2 regions of the Dorea longicatena genome follow, and region 1 is predicted to be linked to the other one. Evidence: riboswitches for the same ligand, from Rfam matches in the RefSeq annotation. Region 1 holds a riboswitch; the other holds the start of a gene.

Region 1 (6,461 bases):
ACTGGGAAACACAATCGTTTCCATCGAAACAGTTAAATACAATGGACATCAATCCTACGTCTACCGTACAGGTTACACCAAGCTCTTTGGAAAGCCGGTTCATGGAAGTCCGTACACGCCATGCACCGGTTCCACAGGAGAGCATGATTAACCCAACACGGCCGATGACAGAAGCTTTCTCGATCAGTCCGGCTTCTGCAATCAACACATTACTGTCATCATTGGCGTAGTCATGCCATGGAATCTCCATATGATTTTTTTCCATAATATCAATAAAGTCAGAATTAGTTGTCTGCATAAATGATCGCCTCTGCTTTGGAAACGTGGCGTTCCAGATTTTTTAAGAAATGTGAATTCGGAAAGAAAACTCCGATCTCATCATAACGGGTATTATCTTCAACAAGAGAATCCTGTCCATAGAATACATAGGACATAGGAAGCTCTTTCTGAAGTTTTATGACAATATCCAGAATAGCAGAATAAGCTTCTGCTTCGGTTTCTTTTAATTTTACGGTATCCGGTAATTCACGGATCAACAGTACACCGTTATTCTTTTCCAGAATGTTTTGTTCCGGTTCCATATCGTCGGATGTATAAGAATGGCTGTAGCGGTATGCCTGTGCCAGAAAAATATTCTTTGGAGCTCCGAGATCTGTATATACCTCATGGAAATGACGGTATTCCCGTTCATGAATCGATCTCTTATATTCAGGAAGTAACATTCCGTTTTCATCTGTCATGATCATCGGATTCTGTTTTCCGTCCGCATTGAACCGATAGGGAATCAGGAATGCATTTCTTAAAAGATCAAAGACTGTATTCTGACAGATAGCCATCAGAAACGCAGATAAATCCCGATTGCGATAAGAATTAAAAAGAGCCTGTGCGAATTCTGTAGATGACGGAGAATCGGGAAGGTCTACCCCATCGTTACTGAATAAATAACTGCAGAATGTTTCCATCAGTTTTTCACATGCCCATTTATCTTCGGATATTTTCTTAAATAAGATTTCTGATTTTTCTTCTCTGGGAAAAAGTGTTTTTTCCTCCATAATAAAGCGCTTCCTTTCATATTTTTTCATCCGAATAAATTATACAACTGTGATAAAGATAAGTGAAAGCTATAATTAATATAGCGGATATATGATTGTGATATAATAAAGAAGTGAAATCTGAGATTTTTATGCCAAAGTATACAAGAAAGGGTGGCGGTGGCAGGCTATATAGATGTCAAAATATGTAAGAAAAATTGCCGGTGGCAGCTTCTGTAGATAGTCGGTTGATGATTTGAAAGGGATATTTGATATAGTTTAAAACTATGACAAATACACATTTTTTTGTATTATACAAGTTTATCAAAACAAATTATAATAAATCCATCGATCGAGAACATCATCAAGAATATGAAAAATATAAAAAATATAAAAGAAAGCCATCAGGGACAACAAAAAAGACAGAAAACCTAAGTCTCTGCCGGCAAGGAGGAAATAATCATGAACACACCATTTCGTTACGACTTTGTAGGAAGTTTTTTACGCCCACAGAAATTAAAAGACGCAAGAAAGAATTTCGAAGAAGGGACAATCTCACAGGAAAAACTGACCGCAGTAGAAGATGAATGCATCCTGGAACTGGTGGCAAAGATTAAGGAACTTGGATATCATGTGATCACGGACGGAGAATTCAGAAGATCGACATGGCATCTGGATTTCATGTGGGGATTTGAAGGTATCGAGCATCAGAAGACAGTAGAGGGGAATACAACATTTGACGCAGAAGCTGCAATGATTGATGATACATACATGACGGGAAAGATTTCAGTAAAGAATCATCCTTTCGTAGAGCATTTCAAATTCATCAAAGCATTAGAAGATGAAAATACTGTCGCAAAACAGACTATCCCGTCACCGGGACAGTTCTATGCATACTTTACCGGGGCACAGCTTCTGAATACAACATTAGAAATCTATGGATCGGAAGAAGCATTTGCCGAGGATGTGATTAAGGCATACGGTGAATTCGTGCAGGAAATCTATGCAGCAGGCTGCCGTAACCTTCAGTTTGATGACTGCGTATGGGGCGGAATGGTAGATGCGAAGATGGCAGTTGCACTGACCGGAAGAACAGGACAGAGACTGGAAGATTACAAGAAACTCCTTCTGGAACTGAATAACCAGGTAGTAGCACAGGCACCGGAAGATCTGGTGATCAATACACATGTATGCCGTGGAAATTATCATTCTACATTCTTCAGTTCCGGAGCATATGATTCCGTAGCGGATTTGTTATTCGGAGAAGAAAATGTAAATGCATATTATCTGGAATATGACGACAAGAGATCCGGCGGATTTGCACCACTTGCAAAGGTATCCGGCGATAAGAAGGTCGTACTTGGACTTATAACAACCAAGACACCGGAACTGGAAGACAAAGAAAAAGTAATCGCAAGAATCCACGAAGCAGCAAAATATGTTCCGCTTGACCGCTTATACTTAAGCCCGCAGTGCGGATTTGCATCCTGCGAGATTGGTAATAAGCTGACAGAAGAAGAACAGTGGGCAAAGCTTAAGCTTGTAAAAGAGATTGCCGACGAAGTCTGGTCAGACAGATAAGCCAGAACAGATTGGCCATAAGCCAGCCGATACCGGTAGCAATGGCAGGGGCTGCCAGCCCGAAATGAGGGAAGAAGAACCAGGTTAAGATTACGCAAAGTGCAATCTGGAGCGTATTTCCGGCTAACGTCAGAACCATTTTCCCAAGTACGTTATAAGTACCGGTGAAGGTTCCGCTGGTATTGATCGTACCTTTTGCAAGGATCCGATGGTTGCATTATTGCCGGAGGGACACAAGCTGGCAAAAAGAAAGACATTTTCGGCAAAATTTGCAGAGACGGAAGCCTATATTGTAACATGTCCAGGATTAGATATTGATGGAACACGTTATCTGGATAAGCATGGGATTAAGCCGAATGTACAGTTTTCGACAATGGATATTCAGGCAACATATGCGATGGCGGCAGCGGGAATGGGTGTGAGCATTAAAATCGTTCTATCATCTGGAAGTATGATATACTGATAACAAGACCTGCAAAAAAAGATGGAGGTGGACTACATGGATGTTGCAACGATGGTAGCGATTAATAACCTGAATATGGTTACAGTGATGGCAGTACAGGCGGCAAATAATGTAATCACGATCGTAAATGGAGAAAGGATGGAAGAAGATATGGATGGTTCAATGTTAGATCAGTATATGGGAAAAGAATGTACGATAAGTCTGTTCAACGAAGTAGGAGCAATCAAAGGAAAGCTCATGGACGCAGATATACAGTGGGTAAAGGTTGATACAAAGAAAGGGACACAGCTGATTAACAGAAATATGGTACGGAATATTACTTTTGATAATAAATAGAATGAATAAAAATAGTTGTTTCGAAAAAAGTCAGAAATGAATAAAAAATGAGTTGACATTTCGTGTATGAGTTCTTATACTTAAATGTGTAGATAAAACACGGGGAGCTTGTGTACCAGGCTGAGAGGAAGTTAAGAACTTCGACCCATATACCTGATTTGGATAATGCCAACGTAGGAATGTATAACGTAGATTTTAGGAGAGATGCATTTAGTTGGTAGCTCTCTTTTTTGTTACTATGTGACGGAAATCAGGAACAATTGAATATCGGATAAGTTGAGAGTGAACGAGAGTTCATGAAGGGGTGCACCACCACGGGTGTATTTACTTCGTGAACTCTTTTTTTCATACTAAAGTATGCAAGAGAAGTTGTCAGTGGCAAGTTCGCTGTATATATCCGGGAAAGGAGAACATACATGATTATCGTAAATGGAAAAGAAATCAATCTGACAGAGGATACGACTGTTGCAGAATATCTGGAGCAGAATCAGTATCAGGTAAAAAGAATTGCTGTAGAGTTAAACGGAGATATTCTTCCAAAATATAGTTATTCCGATACCATGTTAAAAGACGGCGACCGTCTGGAAGTTGTGACATTTGTAGGAGGAGGCTAACATTCATGGGAGAAATCGTATCAGAAAATATGACGAAAAATGCGAACGCAAAAGTACTTAGTAAAGAAGAGATTATGGCTGCGCTTAATGAAAGACATTCTCCGGAAAAGCAGAAGCATCTGTCTGCAGGAAGGGTTGCGATAGCCGGACTTGGCGGATTGGGATCAAATGTGGCATATGCACTTGCCAGAATCGGAGTCGGACATCTCCATCTGATAGATTTTGATGTAGTAGATATTACGAACCTGAACCGGCAGCAGTACTTTATGGAGCATATCGGAATGTATAAAACAGATGCGTTAAAATCATTACTGTTAAAAATTAATCCGTATCTGGATATCTATACAGACTGTGTGAAAGTCACAGAAGAAAATCTTAAGACACTATTTCGTGACGAGCCTATTGTATGTGAAGCATTCGATAATCCAGAGGCGAAGGCAATGCTGGTGAATGGAATACTGGAACATTTTCCGGAAAAGAAACTGGTATCGGCAACCGGTATGGCAGGATACGGAAGCAGTAATACGATTCGCACACAGAAGTTAATGAAGAACTTTTACCTGTGCGGAGACCGCGAGACGGCACCAACTTATGGGAATGGTCTTATGGCACCAAGAGTTGCAATCTGTGCAGCACATGAGGCGAATATGATCACACGTCTGATCCTTGGAGAAGAGGATGTGTAGGAAGACAGGTAAGAAACATAAGATTCATGCCGCAAAAAAAGATAGATAAATAAAAAAGCATGAGCAGAAAATAATAGGAAAGAAGGTCCTGATTATGGATAAAAAAGAAATAAAAAATACAGATACATTTACACTTGGAGGAAAAGAGTTTACTTCTCGTTTTATATTAGGTTCAGGAAAATTTTCACTGGATCTGGTGAAAGCATGTGTGGAAAAAGCAGGGGCACAGATTATCACACTGGCACTCCGTCGTGCAAATGAAGGCGGTTTGGCAAATATTCTGGATTATATTCCGGAAGATGTGACACTTCTTCCGAATACATCAGGAGCCAGAAATGCAGAAGAAGCGGTACGTATTGCCAGACTTTCCAGAGAAGTCGGATGTGGCAATTTCGTCAAAGTGGAAGTGGTAAGAGATTCGAAATATCTCCTTCCGGATAATTATGAGACGATCAAAGCTACAGAAATTCTTGCAAAAGAAGGATTCGTGGTTATGCCGTACATGTATCCAGATTTGAATGCTGCAAGAGATCTTGCAAATGCCGGTGCAGCATGTATCATGCCGCTTGGCGCACCGATCGGATCAAATAAAGGGCTTAGCACAAAAGACTTTATTCAGATCCTGATCGATGAGATTGATCTGCCGATCATCGTAGATGCCGGAATCGGACGTCCGTCCCAGGCATGCGAGGCAATGGAGATGGGTGCAGCCGCAGTGATGGCAAATACGGCAATCGCAACAGCAGGAGATGTACCGGCGATGGCAGAAGCATTTAAGAAAGCAATCGAAGCGGGCAGAAGTGCGTACCTTTCCGGACTTGGAAGAACGATTGAGCGTGGTGCAAGTGCATCTTCACCGCTGACCGGATTTCTGCAGGATTAGGAGGCACGACAAATGGGAACAAATCATGAAGATACACATATTAATGAAAGTATTTTAAGCGAGGAGATTCTGGAAGACCAGAAGAAGAACCGGATCGATCACATGACCTATCTTCCAGGCATGGAGGATATCGGATCAGAAATACTCGACCAGGTCGTGGCAGCCATGGAGGCTTATGATTATAATACATATACAGCAGAAGATGTAAAACGTGCACTGGCACATGCAGAGCGCACACCGGAAGATTTTCAGGCGTTATTGTCACCGGCAGCACTGCCATTTCTGGAGGAAATAGCGCAGGCAGCGCAGATCGAGACGAGAAAACATTTTGGTAACAGTGTCTATATGTTCACACCAATCTATATCGCAAATTATTGCGAGAACTATTGCATTTACTGTGGTTTTAATTGCCATAACAAAATCAACCGTGCACAGTTAAATGCGGAAGAGATCGAAAAAGAGATGGCGGCGATCGCTGAGACAGGTCTGCAGGAAATCCTGATTCTGACAGGAGAAAGCCGTAACAAATCTACAGTAGAATACATCGGTGAAGCATGTAAGATCGCCAGAAAATATTTTAAAGTTATTGGTCTGGAGGTTTATCCGGTAAATTCAGACGAATACGCATATCTGCATGAATGTGGGGCAGATTATGTAACGGTATTTCAGGAGACATATAACTCAGATAAATATGAGACACTTCATCTTGCAGGGCATAAGAGAATCTACCCGTATCGTGTAAATGCACAGGAAAGAGCATTGAAAGGCGGCATGCGTGGAGTTGGATTCGGAGCACTTCTGGGGTTGGATGATTTCAGAAAAGATGCATTTGCGACCGGATATCATGCATATTTATTACAGAGAAAA
Region 2 (6,461 bases), 540 kb from region 1:
GGAAGCAGCTCCTTTAGAACATAATCCTCCACTCTGCCCCGGAAGATCCCGGCTGCCTTCTACCGACACAAGCGTTCCTTCTTCTACATAAGCATCGATCGGACATCCCGCTGAACAGATATTACAGCGGACTTTTTTTATTACTCTTTGATTCATGCTGTTTCACCCATCAATGTTTCTATGTTCATTCGTACATTTTATTATAACAAGTTGCTTTTCAGTTTTCTATCTATTTTTCAAATTTCTGTCTTTCTTTCCTTTCATGATCTCAAAGTACATAATAAGAAGAAGTGTTCCCGCCAGCACCCATGCCGCCGGAGATGCCAGACAGATTCCCATATAGCTGCCAAAATGTGATGCAATCAGCGATGCACCGCTCCGTCCGACAAGTTCTGCAATCCCCGCTGTCATCGGAAGCAGTCCATATCCCATTCCCTGAATTCCGTTTCTATACAAATTAACAATAACAAGAGGCAGGAATGACACGCTTACACACCTCAAATAAATATCCACATATTCCATGATCTGATTTACATTCTCTGATACAAAGAATATCGTCATATATTTTCCGACAAAGAAAATAATCACACCTGTCACAACCGCATAAATAAATCCAATCAATGTTGCACTCTTAAATCCTTTACGGATTCTCGTATATTTCCCTGCCCCCATATTCTGTGCACAGTAAGTCGCCATCGTTGTACCAAGCGCAACGTAGGCCTGCGTAAACACCTGCTCGATCTTGCTTGCTGCCGCAAATCCGGCTGCAGCTGTAGAACCGAGGATATTCAGGCAAGACTGTACAACAATCGTTCCTATCGCCGTGATGGAATATTGGAATGCCATCGGAAGTCCGATCTTCAGCTGCCATCCGGCCAGATTCTTATCTATTTCCCAGTCTTCTCTATGAAGATACAGTGCGGGAACCTTCTTTGCAATATATAGCAGACACAGGATTCCCGAAATTCCCTGTGCGATCACTGTCGCATAGGCTGCCCCTGCCGCTCCCATTCTAAAGACAATGATAAACACCAGATCCAGCACAATATTCAAAAGTGCTGCAATCACAAGAAAATAAAGCGGACGCTTACTATCGCCCAGTGCCCTTAATACACTTGCAAGATAATTGTAAAGTGCCTGTGCCACAATCCCGCCGCAAATGACCATAATATATCCGTAAGCTTCTCCATACATGTCTGACGGTGTATTCATCAGATGCAGCACCTTCGCCATACTGATCATGCTCAGCAATGTAAGAATAACGGTTACGATTCCTGTAAGTACCGCACCGGATGCCACAGACTTCTTCATCACCTTCATGTTTCCGGCTCCGAAGTGCTGTGCTGTAACAACCGTAAATCCCGCCGTAACTCCCTGCAGGAAGCCAATGATCAGAAATACCAGTGTTCCACATGCTCCTACCGCCGCCAGTGCCGCATTACCGACAAATTTCCCGACGATCACCGTATCTGCCATATTATAAAACTGCTGAAAAATATTACCGATAAAGATCGGCATTGTAAAATTGAAAATGATCTTTCCGGGAGTGCCGGCCGTCATATCTTTTTCCATCCTGTTTTCCTCCTTTTCCGTCATCTGTGTATATCGCTATCTTTCATCTTCATTCTATGTGTTTACGTTAAGAAAAGACCCTGATATCGCTTCAGAGCCTTTTCTCGCAAAACTTTATTCATTATATAAAACACAGAAAACAATTGCAACTATTTTTCTGCAGATTTATTTACAAATCCAACTTTATTAAGCGGCCAGTACCGGAATCCTGCTTTGGCCAGAATTGCCTCTTTCTTTACATACGTGTTATCCCAGTATCTGGAATCCAGACTATTGTTCCGGTTATCCCCCATTACAAAATAACTATCTTCCGGAACTTCATAAGGTCCGAAGCTTCCTGCCATCTCTTCCGGGCAGAAGCTTACCGCCTGTGTCTGCTCTTTTCCATCAATGTAAATCTTCCCGTCTTTCACGGTAACCGTCTCTCCTGGCAGTCCGATCACGCGCTTGATAAAAATCTTGGACGGATCATCTGGATATTTGAAGATTACAATGTCATATCTCTCTGGATCATCTTTGATATATGCCAGACGGTTTCCCAGCACCCGGTCTCCTTTCATGATCGTATCCTGCATGGATTCCGACGGAATCACGGCATTGATATACACCAGTTTGTTCATCGCAAATACAACACAGAATATGATCAGAAATGTTTTCAGATAATCCCATACAGCCGCCATACCGGTCAGCTCTTCCTCTTCCTGCTTCTTTTCCTTTTTATTTTTCATATTTTTACACTCTCCCCTTTCATGTAGCACATACGCGATCTTTTTCACACATTTTTACGTTCTCCCCACGCTTCACACATATAGCTTCATATAGTTTATGAAAGTTTTAATATAACCCCATCCGGACTGAATGCCACTTCATTGCCCTCATTAATCTCTTTCTGATAAAGTTCCGCATCCGGAATCTCTAACTGAATCTCTTCTTCACTTTTCAGCTTCAGAAGGGTTACTTTAGCCATTGGTTCTACCCCGTCCGGTCTTCCTTCACATCCAAAATCCGGTTCATCAATTCTCATCACCAGATATCTCATATCCAGGATATCTACTGTCTGCGCATCTAATTTTCCATCAAAGAACTTATCCAGTACTCTCCGAAAGACTTCATTCTCTTTTGCCGCCAGCGCAAACAACGTCATTGACGAACGCAGTTTCAGATCATCAGGCCATCCCATGACTCTGGTTGCATCATCTGATTCCAGTTGCAAAAGTGCCTCTGAACTCTCTCTTAAATGTGCATTTATCACTGCGTTTTCTATATATGCTTTAGCTTCTTCATAGTCTTCAATAGCGTAGTACATTGCAGTACCGCTACTCCCCAGCCCCTGAATCTGCGGAAAAATGTACCACATCCAGCAACTTCTCTTATGTCCACTCTTAATCTCTGCAAGAGCTGTCTTAAATTCTGACTCCTGCGCTTTGATAAACCTCTCTAGATTATTCTCTCTCATTCTTTTTTTGAACCTCCAGTCTATACATCTGTCTGTACGCTGCTTCTTTTCCAGTACAGTTTTTATAACAACATCTTTTTCTATTTTAGCATATCTTTCTATGTCATGTATACATCAAATCATCCGACATCTATAGAATAACCGGAACACAAAAAGCAGAAACTATTTTTTACACCAGCTTCCGCTTTTATTACTTAATCTGTAGGATGTGAAGATTCCTTATATTTTTCCAGACTTTTTAAACAGCATATGAAATCCCCCCTTCTTCTTACCGGCAGAAAAATTTTCTTGCATTTTCCGATATGCCAGACTATAATAACGATTGAACAAAGTTTTTTATAAACAGGGGGGAGCTGGAGAAAACCGGCTGAGAGGAAGCGTAATTCCGTTTCGACCCTTTACCTGATTTGGATAATGCCAACGGAGGGATTCATACCATGTATTGATTTGACAGAGATGCCCCCGCATCTCTTCTTTTTTACTTTTTGTACCCTCCATCCGCTTTATGAATGAAGGGTATTTTTTTATGAAAGGAATGTTTATTTATGACACACACAACTTTATCATCAGACTCTTCACGGACAAGACGACTGGCTCTTGCCGGTGTATTTACGGCTCTTGCCATCGTCGGAAGTTTCTTAAGCTTTCCGGTTGCAGGCAGTAAATGTGCACCTGTACAGCATATTATTAATATCCTGGCAGCAGTCACGTTAGGGCCCTGGTACAGTGTAGGAATTGCATTTTGTGCCAGCCTGTTACGAAATCTGCTTGGTCTTGGCAGCATGATGGCTTTTCCCGGAAGTATGGTTGGAGCACTTTGCTGTGGACTTGTATACTCCATTTGCCACAAGCTCAGCCTGACTTGTCTTGCAGAGGCACTCGGCACAGGAATTCTTGGCGGCCTGGCTGCTTATCCTGTTGCAGTATATATTATGGGAATCACTCCTGCCGGGATCTTCGTCTATGTAGTTCCATTTCTGATTTCTACTATTGCAGGAAGCATTCTTGCATTTCTGCTGATTACAGCGCTGAATAAAAGCGGCGTAATGGCTATGATAAAAACGACTCGTTAAGAGTTGTTTAGAAACGGTACATTGGGGACACCACCTTGTACCGCATACACAAGTATCAGATTTTCCCATCTGATATAGGCGTCAGTAATTTCATAGTTCTTTTATGAACCTCAGATCTGTGTAGAGAAATGTTTCCCTGCATCGAAATCTGTGTGTTTTTGCTGACGCATTATAACCTTATATTTAATTTTTTTAACGGAGGCAAACACATGAGAAATTACACAACACAGATGGATGCTGCAAGAAAAGGAATTGTCACTCCTGAAATTGAGATTGTAGCAAAAAAAGAAAACATGACAACAGAAGCACTTATGAAACTTGTTGCAGAAGGTAAGGTTGCAATCTGTGCCAACAAGAATCACACCAGCCTTGATCCGGAGGGTGTCGGAAGCATGCTCCGTACCAAGATCAATGTAAACCTTGGTGTATCCCGCGACTGTAAGGATTACAATATTGAAATGGAAAAAGTTATGAGCGCTGTAAATCTTGGTGCTGAAGCCATCATGGATTTATCGAGCCACGGTAACACACAGCCATTCCGCCAGAAACTGACACATGAATGTCCTGCTATGATCGGTACTGTTCCTGTATACGACAGTGTCATCCACTATCAGAGAGATCTTGCAACTCTGACTGCGCAGGACTTCATCGACGTTGTCCGTCTTCACGCAGAAGATGGCGTGGACTTTGTCACACTTCACTGCGGAATTACACGTAAAACGATTGAACAGATAAAAAAACACAAACGTAAAATGAATATTGTAAGCCGTGGCGGAAGTCTTGTATTTGCATGGATGTGTATGACCGGAGAAGAAAATCCTTTCTACGAACACTATGATGAGATTCTCGATATCTGCGAAGAATATGATGTTACTATCTCCCTTGGTGATGCATGCCGCCCCGGATGTCTGGCCGATGCTACCGATGTATGCCAGATTGAAGAACTGGTGCGTCTTGGAGAACTTACAAAACGTGCATGGGACCACAATGTACAGGTAATGGTAGAAGGACCGGGACATGTACCGCTTGATCAGGTTGCTGCCAACATGAAAGTACAGCAGAGTATCTGCATGGGTGCTCCGTTCTATGTACTTGGCCCTCTTGTTACGGATATTGCTCCAGGTTACGATCACATCACATCCGCTATCGGTGGTGCAGTTGCTGCTATGAATGGTGCTGCATTCTTATGTTATGTAACACCTGCAGAACATCTGGCGCTTCCTAATGTAGATGACGTAAAACAGGGGATCATTGCTTCCAAGATTGCTGCCCATGCTGCCGACATCGCCAAAGGTGTTCCCGGAGCACGTGATATTGATGATAAAATGGCTGAAGCACGTCAGAAACTTGACTGGGACGCACAGTATGCCTGTGCATTAGACCCTGAAACAGCCAAAGCCATCCGTGACAGCCGAAGCCCGGAAGATGATCATAGTGATACCTGCAGTATGTGCGGAAAATTCTGTGCAGTCAGAAGTATGAATAAAGCTTTGGCCGGAGAATATATTGATATTCTGTAATTCTTGGGATTTAATTTATTAACGGGGAAGCGGCCTCTCAGTCCTTGAAGGAAACAATAATCCTTATCTATTGTTTCCTTCAAGTCGTGACTGGCTGTGAATGTTAATAAATGTGAAGAAGGTGTTGAAAATAGTTAAGCGTCAAAATTATGCGTTGGGTTTTCGAAATTTGCCTGTTTGAGCCGAATGGAGAGTTGCAAATTTCGGAAGCCCGTTTTTAGCGAGTGTGTAAATAATTCTGTGTAAACTAAATACGTGATATGTATCCTCTTGGATTGATGTTAAAATAAATATTAATTCAGGAGGATATTTTTATGGCAAGAAGAAGAAAAATGACACCAGAAAGAAGAGAGTTTATTAACGGCTTATTGGAACACTATCAACCAACCGATGCTCAAGATGTTCAAGAAATGTTGAAGGATCTTTTGGGAGATACCCTGCAAGGAATGCTAGAAGCAGAAATGGATCAGAAACTTGGCTATTCGAAGTATGATTATCAAAATAAGGAGACAGATGATAGCCGGAACGGTTACAGCCATAAAACGGTTACATCTTCGATGGGCGATATTGATCTTGATATTCCCCGTGATCGCAGAGGTGAATTTGAACCACAGATTGTAAAAAAACATCAAACAGATATTTCTAACATTGAAGATCAAGTTCTGTCCATGTATGCAAAGGGAATGACTACCAGAGACATATCAACACACCTTTCTAATGTCTATGGGGTGGATGCATCTGCAGAGATGATTTCTCACATGACAGATCGCATTCTTCCAATTGCCAAAGAATGGCAGAATCGCCCTTTGGAGAAGAAATATGCCATCGTTTTCATGGATG

The links. Region 1 has a riboswitch for thiamine pyrophosphate ahead of thiS (sulfur carrier protein ThiS). Riboswitches for the same ligand answer to the same signal wherever they lie in the genome.
Region 2: it holds a riboswitch for thiamine pyrophosphate, as region 1 does, so the genes downstream of both, thiW (energy coupling factor transporter S component ThiW) here and thiS (sulfur carrier protein ThiS) in region 1, are expected to answer to the same signal.

Annotation. Positions count from the first base shown of each region.
Region 1 covers NZ_CP102280.1:670,422-676,882, forward strand. Annotated here, with positions in the region: gene NQ508_RS03255 (threonine/serine exporter family protein) at 1-298, opposite strand, end outside; gene NQ508_RS03260 (DUF4866 domain-containing protein) at 285-1,052, opposite strand; gene NQ508_RS03265 (5-methyltetrahydropteroyltriglutamate--homocysteine S-methyltransferase) at 1,494-2,612, shown strand; gene NQ508_RS03270 (LysR family transcriptional regulator substrate-binding protein) at 2,794-3,075, shown strand; gene NQ508_RS03275 (hypothetical protein) at 3,112-3,411, shown strand; TPP riboswitch at 3,502-3,608, shown strand; gene thiS (sulfur carrier protein ThiS) at 3,828-4,025, shown strand; gene thiF (sulfur carrier protein ThiS adenylyltransferase ThiF) at 4,031-4,711, shown strand; gene NQ508_RS03290 (thiazole synthase) at 4,806-5,594, shown strand; gene thiH (2-iminoacetate synthase ThiH) at 5,607-6,461, shown strand, end outside.
Region 2 covers NZ_CP102280.1:1,213,464-1,219,924, reverse strand. Annotated here, with positions in the region: gene NQ508_RS05695 (molybdopterin-containing oxidoreductase family protein) at 1-156, opposite strand, end outside; gene NQ508_RS05690 (MATE family efflux transporter) at 226-1,572, opposite strand; gene lepB (signal peptidase I) at 1,722-2,300, opposite strand; gene NQ508_RS05680 (DUF1810 domain-containing protein) at 2,396-3,028, opposite strand; TPP riboswitch at 3,365-3,474, shown strand; gene thiW (energy coupling factor transporter S component ThiW) at 3,574-4,101, shown strand; gene thiC (phosphomethylpyrimidine synthase ThiC) at 4,311-5,621, shown strand; gene NQ508_RS05665 (IS256 family transposase) at 5,936-6,461, shown strand, end outside.